2 regions of the Exiguobacterium sp. FSL W8-0210 genome follow, and region 1 is predicted to be linked to the other one. Evidence: predicted binding sites of a transcription regulator. Region 1 holds the regulator's gene; the other holds the start of a gene.
What was found. The regulator Rex, encoded in region 1, represses fermentation and respiration genes when NADH is low (regulators of the CRP and FNR family bind a similar motif). The targets are predictions, from matches to a motif close to TTGTGAAATATTTCACAA.
Positions count from the first base shown of each region.

Region 2: a site for Rex is predicted at 3,597-3,614, ahead of MKY22_RS03320 (cytochrome C oxidase subunit II). Genes of this name have one in related genera too.

Region 1 is NZ_JBBOUK010000001.1:2,846,072-2,855,514, forward strand. Features, by position in the region: gene MKY22_RS14735 (S8 family serine peptidase) at 1-3,077, opposite strand, end outside; tRNA gene MKY22_RS14740 (tRNA-Ala) at 3,302-3,377, opposite strand; gene tatC (twin-arginine translocase subunit TatC) at 3,483-4,262, opposite strand; gene MKY22_RS14750 (twin-arginine translocase TatA/TatE family subunit) at 4,270-4,470, opposite strand; gene MKY22_RS14755 (redox-sensing transcriptional repressor Rex) at 4,470-5,129, opposite strand; gene MKY22_RS14760 (ABC-F family ATP-binding cassette domain-containing protein) at 5,297-7,198, shown strand; gene MKY22_RS14765 (hypothetical protein) at 7,180-7,620, shown strand; gene MKY22_RS14770 (flavin reductase family protein) at 7,752-8,345, opposite strand; gene MKY22_RS14775 (DoxX family protein) at 8,365-8,763, opposite strand; gene MKY22_RS14780 (winged helix-turn-helix transcriptional regulator) at 8,947-9,267, shown strand; gene MKY22_RS14785 (flavodoxin) at 9,373-9,443, shown strand, end outside.
Region 2 is NZ_JBBOUK010000001.1:630,494-639,936, reverse strand. Features, by position in the region: one part of gene MKY22_RS03335 (IS3 family transposase) at 1-389, opposite strand, end outside; one part of gene MKY22_RS03335 (IS3 family transposase) at 389-1,019, opposite strand; gene MKY22_RS03330 (b(o/a)3-type cytochrome-c oxidase subunit 1) at 1,245-2,936, opposite strand; gene MKY22_RS03325 (cytochrome c oxidase subunit II) at 2,938-3,408, opposite strand; gene MKY22_RS03320 (cytochrome C oxidase subunit II) at 3,421-3,534, opposite strand; gene MKY22_RS03315 (Crp/Fnr family transcriptional regulator) at 3,767-4,474, opposite strand; gene MKY22_RS03310 (CDP-glycerol glycerophosphotransferase family protein) at 4,638-5,792, opposite strand; gene tagD (glycerol-3-phosphate cytidylyltransferase) at 5,845-6,234, opposite strand; gene MKY22_RS03300 (CDP-glycerol glycerophosphotransferase family protein) at 6,251-7,420, opposite strand; gene MKY22_RS03295 (aldehyde dehydrogenase) at 7,483-8,865, opposite strand; gene deoD (purine-nucleoside phosphorylase) at 8,966-9,443, opposite strand, start outside.

The DNA.
Region 1 (9,443 bases):
TTTTCTGTTGCAGCAAGCGGCTGTTTCAAGACACTCTTACCATTGACGAGGATATCGTATGACGCGACACCTGTTCCTTGGTCACCTGCTGTCCATGAGAGCGTTGATTTCGACGCATCCCATTTCACGGTTGCCGCTGGTTTTTTCGTATCGACATAGACTGGGAAGAGGTTCGACTGCCATTTTGCATTCGGATAATCGATCACGGATTTGACTTTGTAGTAGTAAAGACCATCCTTGACCGGTTTCCCGTTGATTGTTCCGTCCCAAGCTGCGCTTGTGACTGGTGTGTATCCGTCCTCTGAACCGCTATCATAGTAGTTCTTGACGACGTCCGTTTGCATATCAAGCTTCTGAAGTGTTGTTTTATTCCGGTCAAGAATCGAATACTCGACTTTTTTCGCATTTCGAAGGAATGAGATGATCGGGAAAGCTTCATCTGCGCTACCGTCGTTGTTCGGTGAGAACGAGACTTTGTTCGCGACAACTTTTCCAGCGGCATTCGTACCAAGGAATTTGAAATCATCCTTCACTTCAGTCGCTAGACCTGTCAATCCGTAGAACGTGTTGTTTTTATCGTACAATGGTGCATCTAAAATCGGAGCTTGATCCCATTTTCCTTTGAATCCAACATAAGGAACTGTCAGTTCTGGATTTTTGCTCTTCGTATCGATCAGACGGACGAATCCTTCGACGAAGTAGCCGTTTTTAAAGACTTGTTCAAGCGGAAGCTCGTTCGCCCAGTCAGTCGTGTTCTTCAAATCGACTGACACGCTGACTTTCGTTGAGCTCTTCGGATTAATCGAGACTGAACTCGCTTTCTTCGAGCCGACTGCAAATGAGATCGGGTATGTGCCTATGTTGGCATCTACCGTACCAATCGTTCCTTTTTTGAAGATTCCATTTGCTTCAAGGAAGTTCGATCCTTGTGCACCGAGATCTGATTGAACCGTTCCCGCTAGCTTATACGTCACTTTTTCATTGCTGTAGTTTTTTAAATCAAGCGTGAATGTGAACTTCTCGCCGACTTCCTTCAAGGATGCCTTGCCTTCACCTGACTTTGTCTCTGTGATGACGACTGGTGTCTTCATCGCAGCACGAAGATCCATCAGTCCAGCTCCCTCACGACGTGGGGAGTAGAAGTTGCCTGTTTTCAGTTCTGCGTTGTATTTTCCTTGATCGAGTTGCGGACGCGATGTATTCATCAAGATGTTTTTGGCGAGTTTAACGCGTGTTGCACCAGTGACTTTGAAGTCCTTCGCAATCCGTTGCATGACGAGTGCTGTTCCACCAGCGACGTGTGGTGCTGCCATCGATGTACCGCTCATGACGCCATACTCGTTATCATTAAGCGTCGAATAGATTTTCCCACCTGGTGCCGTGATTTCTGGCTTGAAGTCAAGGCTTGGCGTGACACCCCATGACGTGAAGTCAGACATTTGTCCTGCGACCGGGTTATCGGTTGAGACCGCTTTTCCGTCAAATGTCACTGCGATTGCCTTGCCCTCTTTTGCTTTTGCTTCGAGATCATTCCCGTCCGCGATGCTAAGCGTGACGAGTGGAATCGTCGGATTGTTGAGCGCCATGCTGACGTAATCCCCGTGATCGACTCGACCGCGGACGATGACACCTGCTGCCCCTTGCTTCTCAGCTTCTGCTTGGATCATACCGTAGTTGAAACCACCGTTACGCACGACGAAGACGACTTTCCCTTTGACGTCTTTACCTTCATAGTTCGAAGCTTGACCGTCACCGACATACACGACATCCTTCTTCTCTTTATCGAAGACGGCAATCGGATTCGGCGAATCTTGTTTTTGGTATGCCAAATAACCGGCATCCTGACCGTCGATCGTCAGCGCCATGCCTTCAAGCGTCAATTTCGTATTTTCGAGTGACGCGACTTGGAGCGCCTGGCTCGTCAATCCTGGTGCACCAACGACACCGATATCCGGGTTTGCTGTATATGGATTACCCGCACCATGACCTGCAAACGCCGAGTTACCAGCAGAAATCGCACACAAGATGCCGTTGTTCATCGCGTTGACGATTGCGCGTTGTTCTGGATCATCTGCATTGACGAACGATGCCGTCGAACCGAGACTCATGTTGATGACATCGGCTCCGAGTGCAATCGCATCATCAATTGCTTTAATGTAGATATCGCTGAATGTCGATGGCATTCCTGGATCGTTTCCGAAGACTTTCATCGCGAGGAGCTGTGTTTCCGGAGCGACCCCTTTGATACCACCGTTTGCTTCATCGCCGTTTGCTCCGACCGTACCCGCGACGTGCATCCCGTGCATCGATGCGCCCGCACCTAAATCACGGATTTCGCTATCGTGATCGGCATAGTTATAGCCGTACGGTACTTTTTCCGTGAAGTACCTTCCTTTTAAGCCTTTTGTTTCTTTCGCACTATCGACTTTCGAAGAAGTCAAATCAATCTTCGTCTCTGGGCTCAAGACCATGTCCTTATGTGATGGATCGATTCCTGTATCGATGACGGCAACGATTGTTCCTTCCCCTTTAAAACCATAGTCCTGCCATGTTTCCTTCGCATTGACCATGTCCTTGCTGTACAGCATGTCTGGCTTTGCACCTTTAGCAACTTCCGGACGCGCATACTCATGGGCGATATGTACGCTCTTGACTCCGCTCAGTTGTTTAATGTCTTCGATGTCCCCGAACTTGACTTCACCACTGAATCCGTTGATGACGGTTGTGAAGCTTTCCTTATATGTAACGGGAATCGCCTTTTTAGCGATGGCTGACTTGACTGATTTTTGGACGTTGACGAGGCGATCTTTGATCGACTCTTTTTCGGCATTGCTCAATGTGCTATACCGCTTGTTTTGAGCCTGGGCGATTTGAATCGCCGGCTTCTCTTCCATCTCGATGACGACACGGACTTTATCCGATTGTTTGTAGTGCTTCTCTTGCCCCGATTTCTTCAGCGAGAGCGCCTGCGGTTTTTGACCCGTTGCTTTGTCTTGCGACGACAGTGCACCTTGCGCACTGACTAGATTGGAAGACATCATTAAGACGGCTGCCATAAGTGCAATCTTCTTCTTCATGCGTTCGTTTTCCCCTTTTCTGTAAAACCATAGTAGTACTACTGATAAAACAGTTAAACGAAAATTCTGTATATTTAGTTTAATGAATTTAATGGAAATAAACAATTTATATTTGCCTATTTTTTTAATTTATTTGTTTTACGTGACATTTTATATTTTTAAGGAATTTAACTGGGAGAAAAATAAAAACTCCTCGACGCCTCGAGGAGTTGGATATTTGGTATTGGTGGAGACTATCGGGATCGAACCGACGACCTTTTGGCTGCCAGCCAAACGCTCTCCCAGCTGAGCTAAGTCCCCATGAATTATCTTTAGTATACGTATCACTAACTGCTTTATCAATATAAAAATAACGCTTTCATAAAAAAGAATTCCTTCCAAAAATCGTTGGAAGGAATTCACGATTCATTTATTCAATTCACGCATCAAATCCGCCTGTCGTTCAAGCTCTGCCTGTTGCTCGAGGATCAAGACCTTTTTGTACGTTCGCGCAGAAATCAAGATGCTGATCTCATAGAGAACGAACAATGGCACCGAGATCATCAAGTGTGACGTCACGTCCGGCGGTGCGATCAATGCCGCAACGACGAACAGCGCAAAGTACGCATATTTCCGATTCTTTCGCATGAAATATGGCGTCACGAGACCCAGACGTGTCAGGAACATCGTCACGACCGGCAATTGGAAAAGAAGACCGAACGGAATCGTCAATCGGATTAAGAAACTGAAGTAGTTCTCCACTCCAATGACTTGTTCGATTCCCAATTCTTTTCCTAGTTCAGTTGATACTTTTAATAAGAAAGGTAGCAACCAAAAGTACGAGAAGGCTACACCAGCCAAAAATAGAAAGAAGATGACCGGAATATACGTCAATGTCGCTTTTTGCTCCTTATCGTAAAGTCCAGGGCGAACGAATGCCCAAAGTTGGTACATCCAGAACGGCGATGCCAGAACGATTGCGATAATGAATGCAAGATTTAAATACAGCATTAAAGGATCGGCGACGTTGAAGGCATTCAAACCAATGCCGAGTTCTTTTAAGTCCGCTTGCAAGAAGCGGACGAGCGGTCGGACGAGTGGAAATGCGACAGCGAACAGGACGACGACGATGATAAGCGACCAGACGATCCGCTTTCGGAGTTCGTCAAGGTGCGACGTCACGCTTTGTTCTTGATCAATCGCCATGGTTCAATCACTTCTCTTTCGGTTCATCCTTTTTATCGTCGTCCATGATGCCGTTCGTGGCGCTCTTGAACTCTTTCAATGTCTGACCCGCAGCACGACCAAGTTCAGGTAACTTCTTCGGTCCAAAAATGATCAATGCGACGACACCGATCAGTGCTAAACTGCCTGGTCCGATGAACGCTATAGTTGACGGGATAAGGTTTTCCATTATGCTTTCACTCCTTCAGCTGATTGCGAATAATGCTTCATGAAATAAACTAACGACTGCAACTCGATCGATAAATCAATGTGATGGACCCGGACGCTCGCTGGCACGTTCAACCGTGCAGGCGTAAAGTTCAGGATGCCTGTCACACCATACTCGACTAACTCATCCGCTACTGACTGCGCGAACTGGGATGGAACCGTCAAGATGGCAACATCGACCTGATTCGCTTCGATTTGTTCTTTCATGTCCGAAACATGATAGATTGGAACGTCATGCGTCGTTGTTCCGACCTTCTCTTCGTCCGCATCAAACGCAACGACTATCCGAGTACTATTATTCTTTAAAAAGTTATAATTTGCAAACGCTGTTCCGAGATGACCGACCCCGATTAAAGCAACATTCGTCACCTCATCTTGATTCAAGGTTTTGCGGAAAAACGTTAAGAGATGTTGAACGTTGTATCCATACCCCTTCTTCCCTAATGCCCCAAAGTAGGAAAAATCGCGACGAATCGTTGCTGAATCAACCTTCACCGCCTCGCTTAACTCAGCAGAAGAGACGCGGAGCTTGCCTGAATTGTATAAACTTTGGATGAAGCGATAATATAGCGGCAACCGTTTTGCTGTCGCTTGTGGAATTTTTGTGTCTGGTCCATTCATCCTGCAGTTCCCCCTTCGGCCACATCCATCGTGGCACCCAAATCTTTGCAAAAAGCTTTCTACTCTCCTTGATTGTAAACCACTTCACATAGAGTCACAAATAATATATTCCGCAGGACCTCGCGCTTTTGTTCGTGATAGACTAAAGGGTGGAAGGATGGATGGAAATGATACTCTTACAAGTCAACCAACTCTCGAAATCATTCGGCGTCGAGCCGATTTTAGAAAATATCAAATTGGAAGTACAAGAGCGCGACCGCATTGCGCTCGTCGGACGAAACGGTGCCGGTAAATCGACCTTGCTCAAAATCATTGCTGGCGAACTCAGTCATGACTCGGGCGACATCATGAAAGGCAAGGATGTCAAAATTGGTTATCTCGCGCAAGACAGTGGTCTCGAATCGAATGAGACGATCTGGAACGAGATGCTGACCGTCTTCGAACATCTACAAGAACAAGAACGGACATTGCGCCGGATGGAAATCGAAATGGGCATGGAGCATATCTTGAACGACCCGGTCGCGTACGATCGTCTCTTGAAGACGTATGATCAAGCGCAACACGACTTCTCAGAAGCAGGTGGTTATCAGTTCGAAGCGAATATCCGCTCCGTTTTGCACGGCATGCGCTTTTATCCGGATGATTACTCGCGCCGGATTCAGACATTATCCGGTGGTCAACGGACACGGCTTGCCTTAGCGAAGATGCTCTTACAAGCACCAGAGCTTCTCATTCTCGATGAGCCGACCAACCACCTTGACATCGATACGCTCGCTTGGCTCGAAAGTTACCTCGGTGGTTATCGTGGTGCCGTCCTAATCGTCTCGCACGACCGGTACTTCCTCGACCAAGTCGTCAATGTCGTCTATGAATTGTCACGCAATGTCTGTCGTAAGTTCACGGGGAACTACACGAAGTACTTGGAGCAAAAAGCGGTCTTGTACGATCAGGAAATGAAGCAGTTCGAGCAGCAGCAAGAAGAGATCGCGAAGATGCAGGACTTCATTCAACGCAACATCGCCCGGGCGACGACGACAAAACGTGCCCAAAGTGTCCGGAAACGGCTCGAGAAGGTCGACCGACTCGACCGACCAGATGGGGATGAACGTAGCACGGTCCTGTCCTTCCCAATTGAAAAACAGAGCGGGAACGATGTTCTTCAAGTCAATCAACTGGCGATCGGTTACGAAGAAGCTGTCTCAAAAGACATCACGTTCCGCTTGCAACGCGGCGAATCACTGGCACTCGTCGGACCAAACGGAATCGGAAAGTCGACGCTCTTGAAAGTTCTCGTCGGTCGCTTACGCCCCCTATTCGGTGATTTCCGATTCGGAACCGGCGTCTCGATCGGCTATTACGATCAAGAGCAGGCGGAACTCAATGACCGGAACCGTGTCATCGATGAGATTTGGAACGAATGGCCATTGATGCGTGAACAAGAAGTCCGTTCTGTCCTCGGACAATTCTTGTTTAGCGGCGACGACGTCTTCAAAATTGTCCATGAATTATCCGGTGGCGAACGCGGACGTCTCGCGCTCGCAAAACTGAAACTACGGAAGACGAACGTCCTCGTCCTCGATGAGCCGACGAACCACTTGGATCTGGATTCGAAGATGGTCCTTGAGAACGCTCTCGTCGACTATGAAGGTACGCTACTCTTCGTCTCCCATGACCGGTACTTCATCGATCGGATCGCGACACGCGTCATCGAGATGAGTGAAGCTGGTGTGACAGAATACCTCGGCGATTATTCGTACTACACAGAGAAGAAGGCTGAACAAGAAGAAATCGCTCGCCTTGAAGCCGAAGAGGCAAAAGCGGCAAAAGTCACGGCATCGAAGACGATCGACAAAGAAGCACAGAAAGAAGAAAAAAAACGCCGTCAGCAAATCGAACAACTCGAACAAGATATTGAACGGCTCGAACAGCGTTCAGCGGAAATCGAACAGTTGCTTTGCGAACCGGAAGTCTTTAATGATATTCCAAAAGCGACAGCGTTATCTGCGGAACGGGACCAGATCGATGTCGATCTACTCGAATTGATGGAACGATGGGAGAACCAACACTGATGCGGACGAAAAGCTTTTTCATTAACTTGATTCAAGGACTGCTATCCGGCATCCTTTATTTCGTACCGATGTATGCGGACTACGTGTCGACCTTCATCCGCCCGGATGCTTTTAATGCCGCGCTTCCTTTGTTCCTCCTGATTTCTTGCATGATCGGTCTCGTCATCCAGACATGGAGCGGTCTTTTCGTCAGTTTACTCTCGGGATTATGCTGTACGCTCCTGACGACACAGCTATTCGTCGAACTCAATGACCCGTTGATCCTATCGTATTACGGTAGTGTCTCACCGCTCACCGCTTTCTTAATCAGCTGTGTCGGCATTTGGGCACTCGCGATCGTCTTTTATTTGCTCGATGGCTATCAGTACAGTAAACGTCATGGTCTTGAAGCCTCTTCAAACGAAATCGATCCGCAACCTTGAAGTCCGATCGATGAATCAGATGAACGACATGAGAAAAAGGAGTGGAGATTCCGGTAGCTAGACCGGTCTCTCCACTCCTTTTCGTTTGAATCAAAACGAATCGTACGATGCATCAAGCATTCACGCTTCTATCATTTTGTCGGTCGGGCAATCGTAAACGTCTTCCCGATCGTCGCATAATCATTCCCTGCTAAACGAGCGACAGCCTTCAAGCCTGCTGCGTCAATCCGGAACGACTCGACGAGTTCATCCGCGACGTGATAACGCAGTACTTCCCCAATCAGAAGATCGGCACCTTCTAGCTCGACGTGTTGCGTCAAGCGCATCTCGAAGCGGATTTTCGCTTCGGCGATTCCGGGTACTTCGATCGCGTCACTATCGACGAGCGTCAAATCCGTCCGCTCAAGCTCACTTTCACCGTAAGCAAGTGGCGCTGCTGTCTCATTGACTGCGTCGACGATCTCTTCGCTGACGATATGGATGACATAACTTTGTTTCGCTAAGATGTTACGTGCCGTATCCTTCTGCCCCTGATCCGTCCGTTGTACGGCGATCACCAGTTGCGGCGGACTGCTTGAAGCGACCGTAAAGAAGGAAAACGGTGCGGCGTTGACCGTCCCGTCCTCTCCTTGCGTTGTCACGAAAGCAATCGGACGCGGAATGATGCTTCCGATCAGTAATTTATAATTGTCTTTTGCGCTAAGCGTTGATGCCTCGAACTTCATGAATGACCCACCTTTTTCTTCACCCGATGAGTGCAGCGAGTGAATAGTCTCCAGCACCGATCATCGCTACACCAAGGGCGATGACGATCAATGCCATGTTGTATTCGTACCCGTTCTGCGTCACCCAGTAACCATTCGCACCGTGTACTTTAACGATCGCGACAAGCATCGATCCGATGATGAGGAGCGCTGCGATCCAGAGGAATACACCGCCTGCGAACAACAAGCCGCCGATCAATTCAGCAAGACCTGCTGTAATCGCGAGTGCCTTCCCTGGCTTCATGCCTATTGATTCGAACCAGCCGCCTGTTCCAGCGATCCCGTGTCCGCCGAACCAACCAAATAATTTTTGTGTCCCGTGTGCAGCGAACGTTAAGCCGATGATTAAACGAATGATTAAAAGTCCTGTATCCATCATTTCTCTCTTCTCCTTTTACCTAATGTATTTTAGTTACTTTAAGTAACTCAATAAACAGACTATATCTTATCACTTACTAAAAGTAAATAGATTTGTTTTAGTTCTTTTTGTTACATTAAGTAAAATGATTCGATTTTTTTAGCAGAAGCGGGTATACTACAACTATAGAAAGGATGAGTGCTGATGGAAGAAGTCGCAATCCAACCGGCTCTTTGTCCCAAAGTCGAACATGCCTTTGAAATCTTAGGTAAGAAATGGACGGGTCTGATCTTACGTCACTTGTTGACGAAGACATGTCGTTTCAATGAGATTCAAGATGCCATCCCCGAATTATCAGGTCGTATGCTCACGGAACGTATGAAGGAGCTCGAAGCGGAAGGCATCGTCATCCGGACTGTCATTCCCGATCGTCCGATTAAGATTCAATACAGTTTGACCGACAAAGGGCGCCAACTCGAACCGGTCATTCGTTCCATTGAGGAATGGGCCGAACTACAAGACTAATGTATAGAAAAGCATCTTCTTTGGAAGGTGCTTTTTTATACGCCCTTTGACATTGATAATCATTATCAATTAAAGTGGAGAAGTACAGTGAAAGGAGGAAGATGCATGCATATCGCGATTGGATTCGTCAGCATGTCCGGTAATACGGAAGATATCGTCTCGCTCATTCAACATGA
Region 2 (9,443 bases), 2.2 Mb from region 1:
ATACAAAGGACGTTTCCGGCGTATGACGCAATGAATACCGGCGACATGCATCAGGCGACGGACACGCTTCGCGTTGACGTTTCTTCCGAAACGACGTTTCAGGTTCAATGTCATCCGTCGGTAGCCATAGATTCCGTTCACCGTAAGGTGGATCTCGTTCATCTCTTCGATGATTTTCATGTTCTCCGTCTCACGAGTCTGTGGTATACCAATCCGGCGTAACCACTTGTAGTAGGCAGCGCGCGAGACTCCAGCGAGGTGACACAGGGCGATGATCGGGTAACCAAATTGCTCTACCGATGATTGAATGGCTTCATATTTATCTTGAAGACGAATTTGACTTAACGTGACCTCCTCTCGATCTCCTCTAACTTTTTTAAGAAATCGTTCTCCATGCGTAGACGCTCATTTTCTTTCTCGAGTCGTTTCAGATCCAACGCCAAACGGTCTGTATCCGTCAATTCTTCTACTGGCTTCTGACGTCCGCGACGGTCCATCAGTGCGTCGATTCCGTCCTTCTCGAACTTTCTTACCCAGCTATAAATTTGTTGGTACGAGACCCGATGGGTCTTCATGATGCTTTGATAGTCTTTTCTGTTCTGTATACAGTCCATGACTGCCTGGACACGCTCTTCGAATGTAGTGGTTCTACCTTTAGTCATAGTGGATCGCTCCTTCAATGGTTTCCCTTGAGTACTATGACTAGTATACCTCTCTATCCACTTCGCAAGTAGGCTTCTATCCGAGATATCAAACCGTGCCGTAGCGCTAATAAGCGATTCCTTTTGGTCGAGTACTGCACGTATAGCCTTCATCTTCAGTTCTTCCGGATAACGCGTCCACTCTGTTCGATTACGAAGTGCCATGGAGCCGCCCGTACGATATTTTGTCCTCCATCTATTTAAGGTGGTGACTGAAAGCTCGAAGAGCGAGGCAATCGATTTGATCGAGTCGATTCGGTCTTCACACATCTTAATAATTCGTAGTTTTTCATCTGACGAAAACTTAGATTTAGTCATAGAAAAAGCTCCCTTCAAAAAGTAGACAGTTTTTGTTATTTCAACTGTCTACTTTTTGGGGAGCATATCACTCCTACAGGAAAAAACGTATTTATGCGTTGTCAGAGACAAACAAGCCAGTTTTCCTGCTTAAATGAAGCAGGAAAACTGGCTTGTGTCTCACCTGAGGAAATGGTGTGTAATGACGCGTCATTCTTTTTTTGAGTCAGTCCCCTCTTCACTGTCTTACCAGAGTCTCCATCCGGGAGCTCCTGGAGGGGCATTTTCAATCATATGCCAAATCGGTACCGTGTACGCAAACGCAATCAAAGCGAACGTCACGAAAATCCATAGCTTCCAATTTTCAAAGAAGAGTGGCGTTGCCATCGCCTCTTCTTCCGTTTCAGCAATCGGAAATTCTTCCGTTCCTTTTGGCGCTCGGAATGCAAGTTGGAACATCGCATAGAGGAATAGCAGAATCGAGATGAATAAAATCGTTCCGCCGATCGCCATTGCGACATGATATGGAATCCAGTCAGCGACGATTGAATCCTTGAAGTAGGTGGCTGGTCCCGTCCGTCGTGGATTACCGAGTAATCCTGAGATGTGCATCGCAGTCGACATGAAGAGCATTCCGATCGTCCAGGCAGCCGTTTGAATAAGTCCAAGACGATTCATTGCTGCTGTTAACGTTCGACCACGTAAGAGCGGGACAAGCCAGTAGGCTGTTCCGAAGAACGTCAGTGCGACGGCGGCACCGACCGTGATATGAAAGTGTCCCGTAACCCACAATGTGTTGTGAACGATGATGTTCAGCTGATGCGATGCATTAATGACACCACCTGCACCTGCTGGAATGAAGAACAACATCCCGATGAACGGTGCAAGGAACCGGACGTCGCGATATGGCATTTTCTTCACCCAACCAAATATGCCAGTTGCTCCCTTACGGCGACCCGCTAGCTCGAATGTCGCAAACATCGAGAAGGCAGTCATCAATGATGGGATGATGACGAGGAATGTCAAAACGACTTGGACATACTTCCAAAATGCAGAAATCCCCGGCTCTAACAATTGATGGTGAAAACCAACTGGGAATGAAAAAAGTAAGAACAATAAAAATGACATTCGCGCTAACGCGTCAGAAAAAATCTTCCCACCAACGATTTTCGGAATGACCGTATACCAAACGATATAAGCAGGTAATAACCAAAAATAGACGAGTGGATGACCAAAGTACCAAAATAGCGTTCGGGATAGCTCGATCCCGACCTTATCTGTCCAACCAAGAGATAAAGGAAGGAGTTGAAAGAGAATCGTCGCTGCTACGCCGAGTGTCGCAACCACCCATAATAAGGCAGTCATAATACTCATGTATGCTTGAAGTGGTGGATGAACGCCAGGGTGTTCCCGTTTATAATCAGCATACATACGGAACATGGCACCAGAAGCAATCCACGTTCCGACGACGAAGATGACGAGTCCAATATAAAATACTGGATGTGCCTTGAGTGGTGCATAGAATGTATAGAGGACGGAAGCTTCTCCTGCAAGCACCATCCACGTGACGAGGACGACACCAAGAATCATGAACCAGAATCCGACCCATCCGAGACGTCGCGGAAACTCTTCGAATCGTCCGAACGATTGACCTAAAAATGAGAACAATAATCCGAAAATGAATAACGTCGTAAAGACGATTGCAAGCATTAACCCGTGGGCAGTGAGAAGCTCATAGTAGCCGACTCCAGCAATTTCTGGAATGACACCTGTCCGCACCATCGTTTGCAACAATCCACATAAACCACCAATCAATAAGGCGACAAGTGAAAAACTAACATGTGCGAAAGCGAGCTTCGCTTCCTTAATTCCGATGACGGTAGCAGGCAGACCACGCTCCATCTCGAACTGTCTTAATTTTTTTGAAATGGCATTCATCTTATTCCACCACCTTGATTTTCGTTGCCATCATATGATGGGCATTACCACAATATTCATTACATACGACGAGATATTCGCCTGCTTCCTTGAACGTATACTCAATCGAATTAATATGTCCGGGAACGACCATCATGTTGACGTTCGTCTTAACGATTTCAAATCCATGAACGACGTCCTTCGATGTCACGAGAAAATCGACTGTCGCCCCTTTAGGTATGACCATATCTTTTGGTGTAAACTGAAAAGCTTGTGAAACGATGACCGCTTCGTATCGGTCATCATCAATCTTTTTTAGTCCTGGTTTATCAAACGGTTTCGTCTGATCGACTTTCGTCGGATCAATCAATGTCGCATCGGATGGTGGTTGATTGCCCGATGCAAAAGCGGATACACCGATGATGGTCAAGAAGACCGCTAGCATCGCTACTCCGAAGATCAGCCAAATTTTTTCTAAACGATGAATGTGCATCGTGATTCCCCCTTAACGTGATATGAACAATAGAAAGATTGAACTCCACATCCCGATGATGACACCTGCTACGATCAGGACGGCAATAAATGTTCCTTTGAGGTTTGATTCTGATTTTTGGTCCATGGTGATTACTCCTCTCCTGCTTTGAACTTGTCTTTATTGTAAGAATTCAGCAAGTTCGGAAACTGTGATATATATCACTTCAAATGTGAAGAATCCGCACTTTTCTTTCTAAAAACACACAAAAAGTTCACATCTGAACAAGAGAAGGAGGCACGACTCATCTACAAAAAAAACAATCCATACATGAGGCAGAAAATTCTGCTTCACGTTTGAATTGTTTGTACACTATCTATTAAATTCGACAAACACCTGCTGGGCATCCTTCACAATGACACAGATCACGCAGATATTGTGCATCATGAATGATGATTTCTTTTGGCGTCATCGAAATGACACCTTCTTTTTTCCACTGGGAGAACATCCGATTGACCGTTTCACGCGGTGCGCCAATCAATTGACCAAACTCCCCATCGGATGGACGTTTTGCAAGACGGTAGGTTTCTCCTACTTGTCCCCCTTCCATCGCGATGAGACGAAGTAACGTCGAAGCTAACGCACCCGGTTTTCCGAACAATAGCAAGTCGCGCAATTTAGTCTCCGTCTGTTTCCGCATCAATGCTTGCCACCGCATGATCTCAAGCGCAAAAGTACCATCCTTTCTCATGAGTTCCTCTAATTTTTCTTTTGAGAGGAAACCGATGATACTATCCTCCATCGTCTCGATACTGTATGAACTCGGAAAAGCTTCTCCTACATCAAATTCACCAAATAGATCCCCTTTGAAATATAAGAACATCAGTAATGGACTGCCTTTTTTCGTCAACTTCGATAGTTTGACGCCTCCTTGTTTCACATAAAACAACTTGTCGTTCATTTCCCCTTCCCAACAGACGATGGAATCCTTTTTGAACGTCGTTTCCGTCATGAAGCTCTCTAGTAACGTTCTTGTCTCAGGTGATAAGATGAATGTATTCGCTTCAGTCGTTCCACAAGTCAGCATATCCATTTCTCCTCTCCTTTTCTTCTGCTTTTAGTATAGAACATCACAGTTCAAAAGAATGGATTTTCAAAAGATTGTCAAACTTTGTTCAATTTTTCACATTATTTTTGAAAAAGTATCTGACGACCGCTTTCTAAAACTAAAGCAATCGTCAGATATAGTATTACATACCTGTTCCGTAATAATGATGAACGATTCGTTCAACTGCTTGACCTGGTGGGTGATCATACCAACTTGTTTGGAATTCTTGCATGTGCTGACGGCACTCTTCAAGTATCGCGTCAGACACGATCCACTCCATCAATTGCGCCATCTGCTCCGTCTGTCGCACCGGTAATGGTTTTGGATACTGATCGACAAGTCCTGGTAGTTGTCGATATGTATCGATGTCCGGTGTGTATAAGAACGTTGGAACCTCAAGAAGACAGCTTTCAAATGGAATCGACGAATAGTCGGTCACCAGAACATCCGTGATGAGCAAATAATCATTGATCTGATACGTGTCATCCACAAGATGTATATGGGCGGAACGATAGGTCGAAAGCGCTCGGATCGTCGGATGTAACTTAACAAGAATCGTCCAGCCTGTTTTAGCCAGTTGTTCAAATTGTTGAATCGTGTGATCTTCCGTTCCTTTATATTCGCGGTAAGTCGGGGCATACAATAGAATCCGGCGGTCGGGTTTTACATAACGTTCTTTTAAATCAAGCGCCCGATGTTCCCGCTGAACCTCATCATACCAATAATCCGTCCGTGGCATGCCGAACGGTTTAAAATGAGATCGTTTTAAATCATGCGGTGCCATGAATTGTGTCGCACAACGCATCCCCGGCACGATGAAATCACCATATTCCTGATAGACACGTCGGAACCGATTTCGTATCCGTTCCGATACGAACAGGCTTTTCGAAGAAGTTAGTCCAAACTGCTTTAACGTTCCGCCGGCATGCCATAGCTGGATACGTCGTGTTCCACGTCGCGTTTTAGCAACACTGAATTCCGCAACATAATTATCGACGAAAACCGTCCGGGAGGTCGCAAGTAAATATGCGAGTCTGACGAACCGTAATCGACGAAAGCGAAGCATTCGGTCTGACTTCCATAAATCCGGCTGCTTCATGAAATGGTGATCATATACCAGATACCGTTTCTCATTTGGCAATTCCTGCGCCAAGCGATCATTAACAGGTTTTGCGTTATCCCCGTATGTCATCCAAAATAAAGTGACGGGGCGAAGCGGTAACAACCGAAAGACACCATAACAAATACGAAACAACAATAAATAGACCCATACGATTCCTTCTCTAACCACTTTCATCCTGCCCTTCTACGAAGAAAGACCGCACGTCGTCGTGTGGTCTCCTCTTCAATCACTTCGAAGCTAATTCCGTTTTAATCTGACTCGTAGAAATACCCTCAGTTCGGCTAAGGTAAACGACTTCACAATGCTCTTTTAAGAAATCGAACTCGCCTTTCCAATCATCACCCATGACGAAGAGGTCGACGTTATGCTTCTTCACATCTTCTACTTTTTGATCCCAGCTGTTTTCCGGAATGACTTCATCCACATAACGGATGGCTTCAAGAATCATCTTTCGATTCTCGAAATTATGGTAGGACTGCTTATGTTTCAAACGATTGAATTCGTCCGTTGAAATCGCAACGATAAGATAGTCTCCCATCGCTTTTGCGCGTTTTAAGATGTTGATATGACCCCAGTGTAATAAATCAAATGTTCCGTACGTAATAACCTTCTTCATGATTCTGCTCTCCCTTTTATCCGTGAATTCTCTTTATGATCGTCTTCATCGCCCGTTCTGAAGCCTGTCCATCATCCCATTGACAATACGTCTCTTGGAACGCTCGAAATGCTGACGCATACCGTGTGTGCCAATCATCTAACTGGTTCAGCTCTTCAAACAGTGCTGTTTCAGTCGACAACAATGGTCCCGGTGCCTCCTGCTCAAAATCGAAGTAAAATCCACGCAACTGATCTCGATAATGTTCTAAATCATACGTATAGAATAAAATCGGACGAGATAAGTGCGCAAAATCAAACATGACAGAAGAATAATCCGTGATCAAGGCGTCCGACGCCAGATAGAGCTCCGCGATATCCGGGTAGTCCGATGTATTTCGAACGGATGGATAAGCAGTGACGTCGAGACGACTTCCGACTAAATAGTGCATTCGGACAAGCAGAACGTATTCATCCCCAAATCGCTTTTCAAATTCATTTAGCGAAAAAGGTAGCTCAAATGAATATTTCCCTTGACCTTCGAATGCATTATCTCGCCAAGTTGGTGCATACAACAAGACTTTTTTTGAATGATCAATATCATAGTGGCGATATACTGCTTCTTTGATTTTAGCATGCCGTGCCTCTTGATAAAATATATCATTTCGAGGGTATCCAATTTCTAGCATCTCACCTTCAAAAGCAAATGCTCGCCGAAAGATTGAACTAGAGTAGGCATTCGGGGAAATTAAGCCGGACCATTTTGCAGTCTCTTGCTTAAATCCTTGCTTGTACCGCTCCGTCGTCGTATTCGCCATTTGGACATCATCCATATCAAGCGCGAGCTTTTTGAGCGGTGTGCCGTGCCATGTCTGGAGATAATACGTTTTTTTCGGTTTGATCAACCAACCCGGTAACCGACTGTTTGATACCCAGACCCGTGACGTCGCGAGCAAATAAATCCAGCGAAACGTCAACCGATCTACCGTCTTGACGTCTCGTGGAAACGTAACACCTCGTTGTTTACTAAAAATCAACTCACATTCCGGATGCATCGTACGCATCAATTCGTAGATGGCACGCGGACTGTCACTATATTGCTTTCCGAGAAAACTCTCGAAAAGGACTCGATTTGATTTTTGTGGCAACCACGTAAAGACTTTCATGATGGTTCGCAGACTGCGTTCAATCAAGCCTGTTCGTTTCATCCACTGTTTTACTTGATCTTTCAAGTGAAGAGCTCCTTCTTAAGTCAATTAATCACAGCTCATCATAACAAAAAGCGCATCCATTTGGAATTGCTATTTGTTCGCATGTAGCGGAAAGGTAAATCGAACGCCGTCGTGTTTTTGACGATTCCTTTACGATGGCTGAACGTCTCGAAACTATACTTGCCATGATATCCACCCATGCCACTCGCCCCGACTCCACCAAATGGTAGATGATGCTGTGCGACGTGCATCAACGTGTCATTGACACATCCGCCACCGAATGAAATCCGTTCAAGGATACGATGTTCGACGGCTTTGTTCTCTGTGAACAGATAAAGCGCAAGCGGCTTATCACGATCGTTAACGAACGCGATGACCTCTTCGACTTCACGGTATGTCAATACCGGCAAGATCGGTCCAAAGATTTCGTCTTGCATCAATGGAGCATCCACCGCTACATTCGTCATGACAGTCGGCGCCATCTTACGCGTTTCCGGATCCACTTGTCCACCGAATTCGATCGTCCCTTGCGACAAGTAACTGCTGAGGCGATTCAGATGATCGTCCGATACGATTTTGACGTAGGATGAGACGCCGACGCCATTCCCGTACTGTTTAAAGGCTTCTTCTTCAATCAACTGCAAAAAACGTTCTTTAACGTCTTCATGGATCAATACGTAATCCGGGGCAATACATGTTTGTCCGGCATTCAGCCACTTTCCCCATGCGATCCGCTTCGCTGCTAGACGAAGATCCGCATCCTTGTGAACGATCGTCGGTGATTTCCCACCCAGTTCAAGTGTGACCGGTGTTAAATGCTTCGCCGCAGCCTGATGCACGATTTTTCCGACGCGTGTGGAACCCGTAAAGAAGATATAATCAAAACGCTCGTTTAGTAAAGCGCTACTGACTTCAGCATCTCCTTCTATGACGATTCCGAATCGTTCATGGAATGCCGTTTCAAAAACTTCTCGTAATACACGAGAGACGTTCGGTGTCAGCTCGGATGGTTTAAGGACGACCGTATTCCCCGCTGCAATCGCACCAATGACCGGAGCAAGTGCCAGCTGGAAAGGATAGTTCCATGGCGCGATGACAAGAACGTTGCCATAGGGTTCGTACTGGATTTCACTTTTTGAGCCGATATGCAGAAGCGGTGTTGCGACACGCTTTGGACGTGCCAGTCGACGGAGTTGTCGCTCCATCCGTTGAATCTCTCCATAAACGAAACCGATTTCCGTCGTAAAAGCATCATGCTGTCCTTTATTGAGATCTTGTTTTAATGCCTCATAGATCGCGGCTTCATGCGTTTCAATCGCTTGGCGTAAGAACGTCAGCATGCTTAAGCGAAAAGCTAGACTACGTGTTGCACCTGTTTGGAAAAAGTGACGCTGTGTCTCAAGGCGCTCTGAAAGCACTGTCTCTGTCATCGTTGTCTCCATCCGAAAATCTCCCCTTTAACTGATCTATAACACTGCCTTTATCTTACCATATCTCTTTTCGACTATGAAAAAAGACGGAGAGGCTTCTCCGTCTTACTTCTTATAATTGAATCGCTGTCTCAAGCGCGACTTTCATCATATCGTTGAATGTCGTCTGGCGCTCTTCCGATGTTGTTTCTTCACCTGTCAACAGATGATCTGAAATCGTCAGGATCGTCAGTGCGTTTACTTTATGTTTTGCTGCAAGTGTGTAAAGACCTGCCGCTTCCATCTCGATTGCGAGACATCCGAAATCCGCCCATTTTTTGAAGTGATGGAAATCATCTTGATAGAACTGATCCGTCGTGAAGATTTGACCAACTTTTGCATCGATACCTTGTTCTTTAGCTGCTGTATATGCTTTATGCAACAGATCAAAAGAAGCTGTCGGTGCGTAGTCTAGTCCATTAAAACGGACACGGTTCTGTGCCATGTCATGCGAAGCACTCATCGCGATGACGACGTCACGAACTTTAACGTCTGGCGTGATCCCACCGGCAGTTCCGACACGGATCAAGTTCTTCGCACCATATGACTGA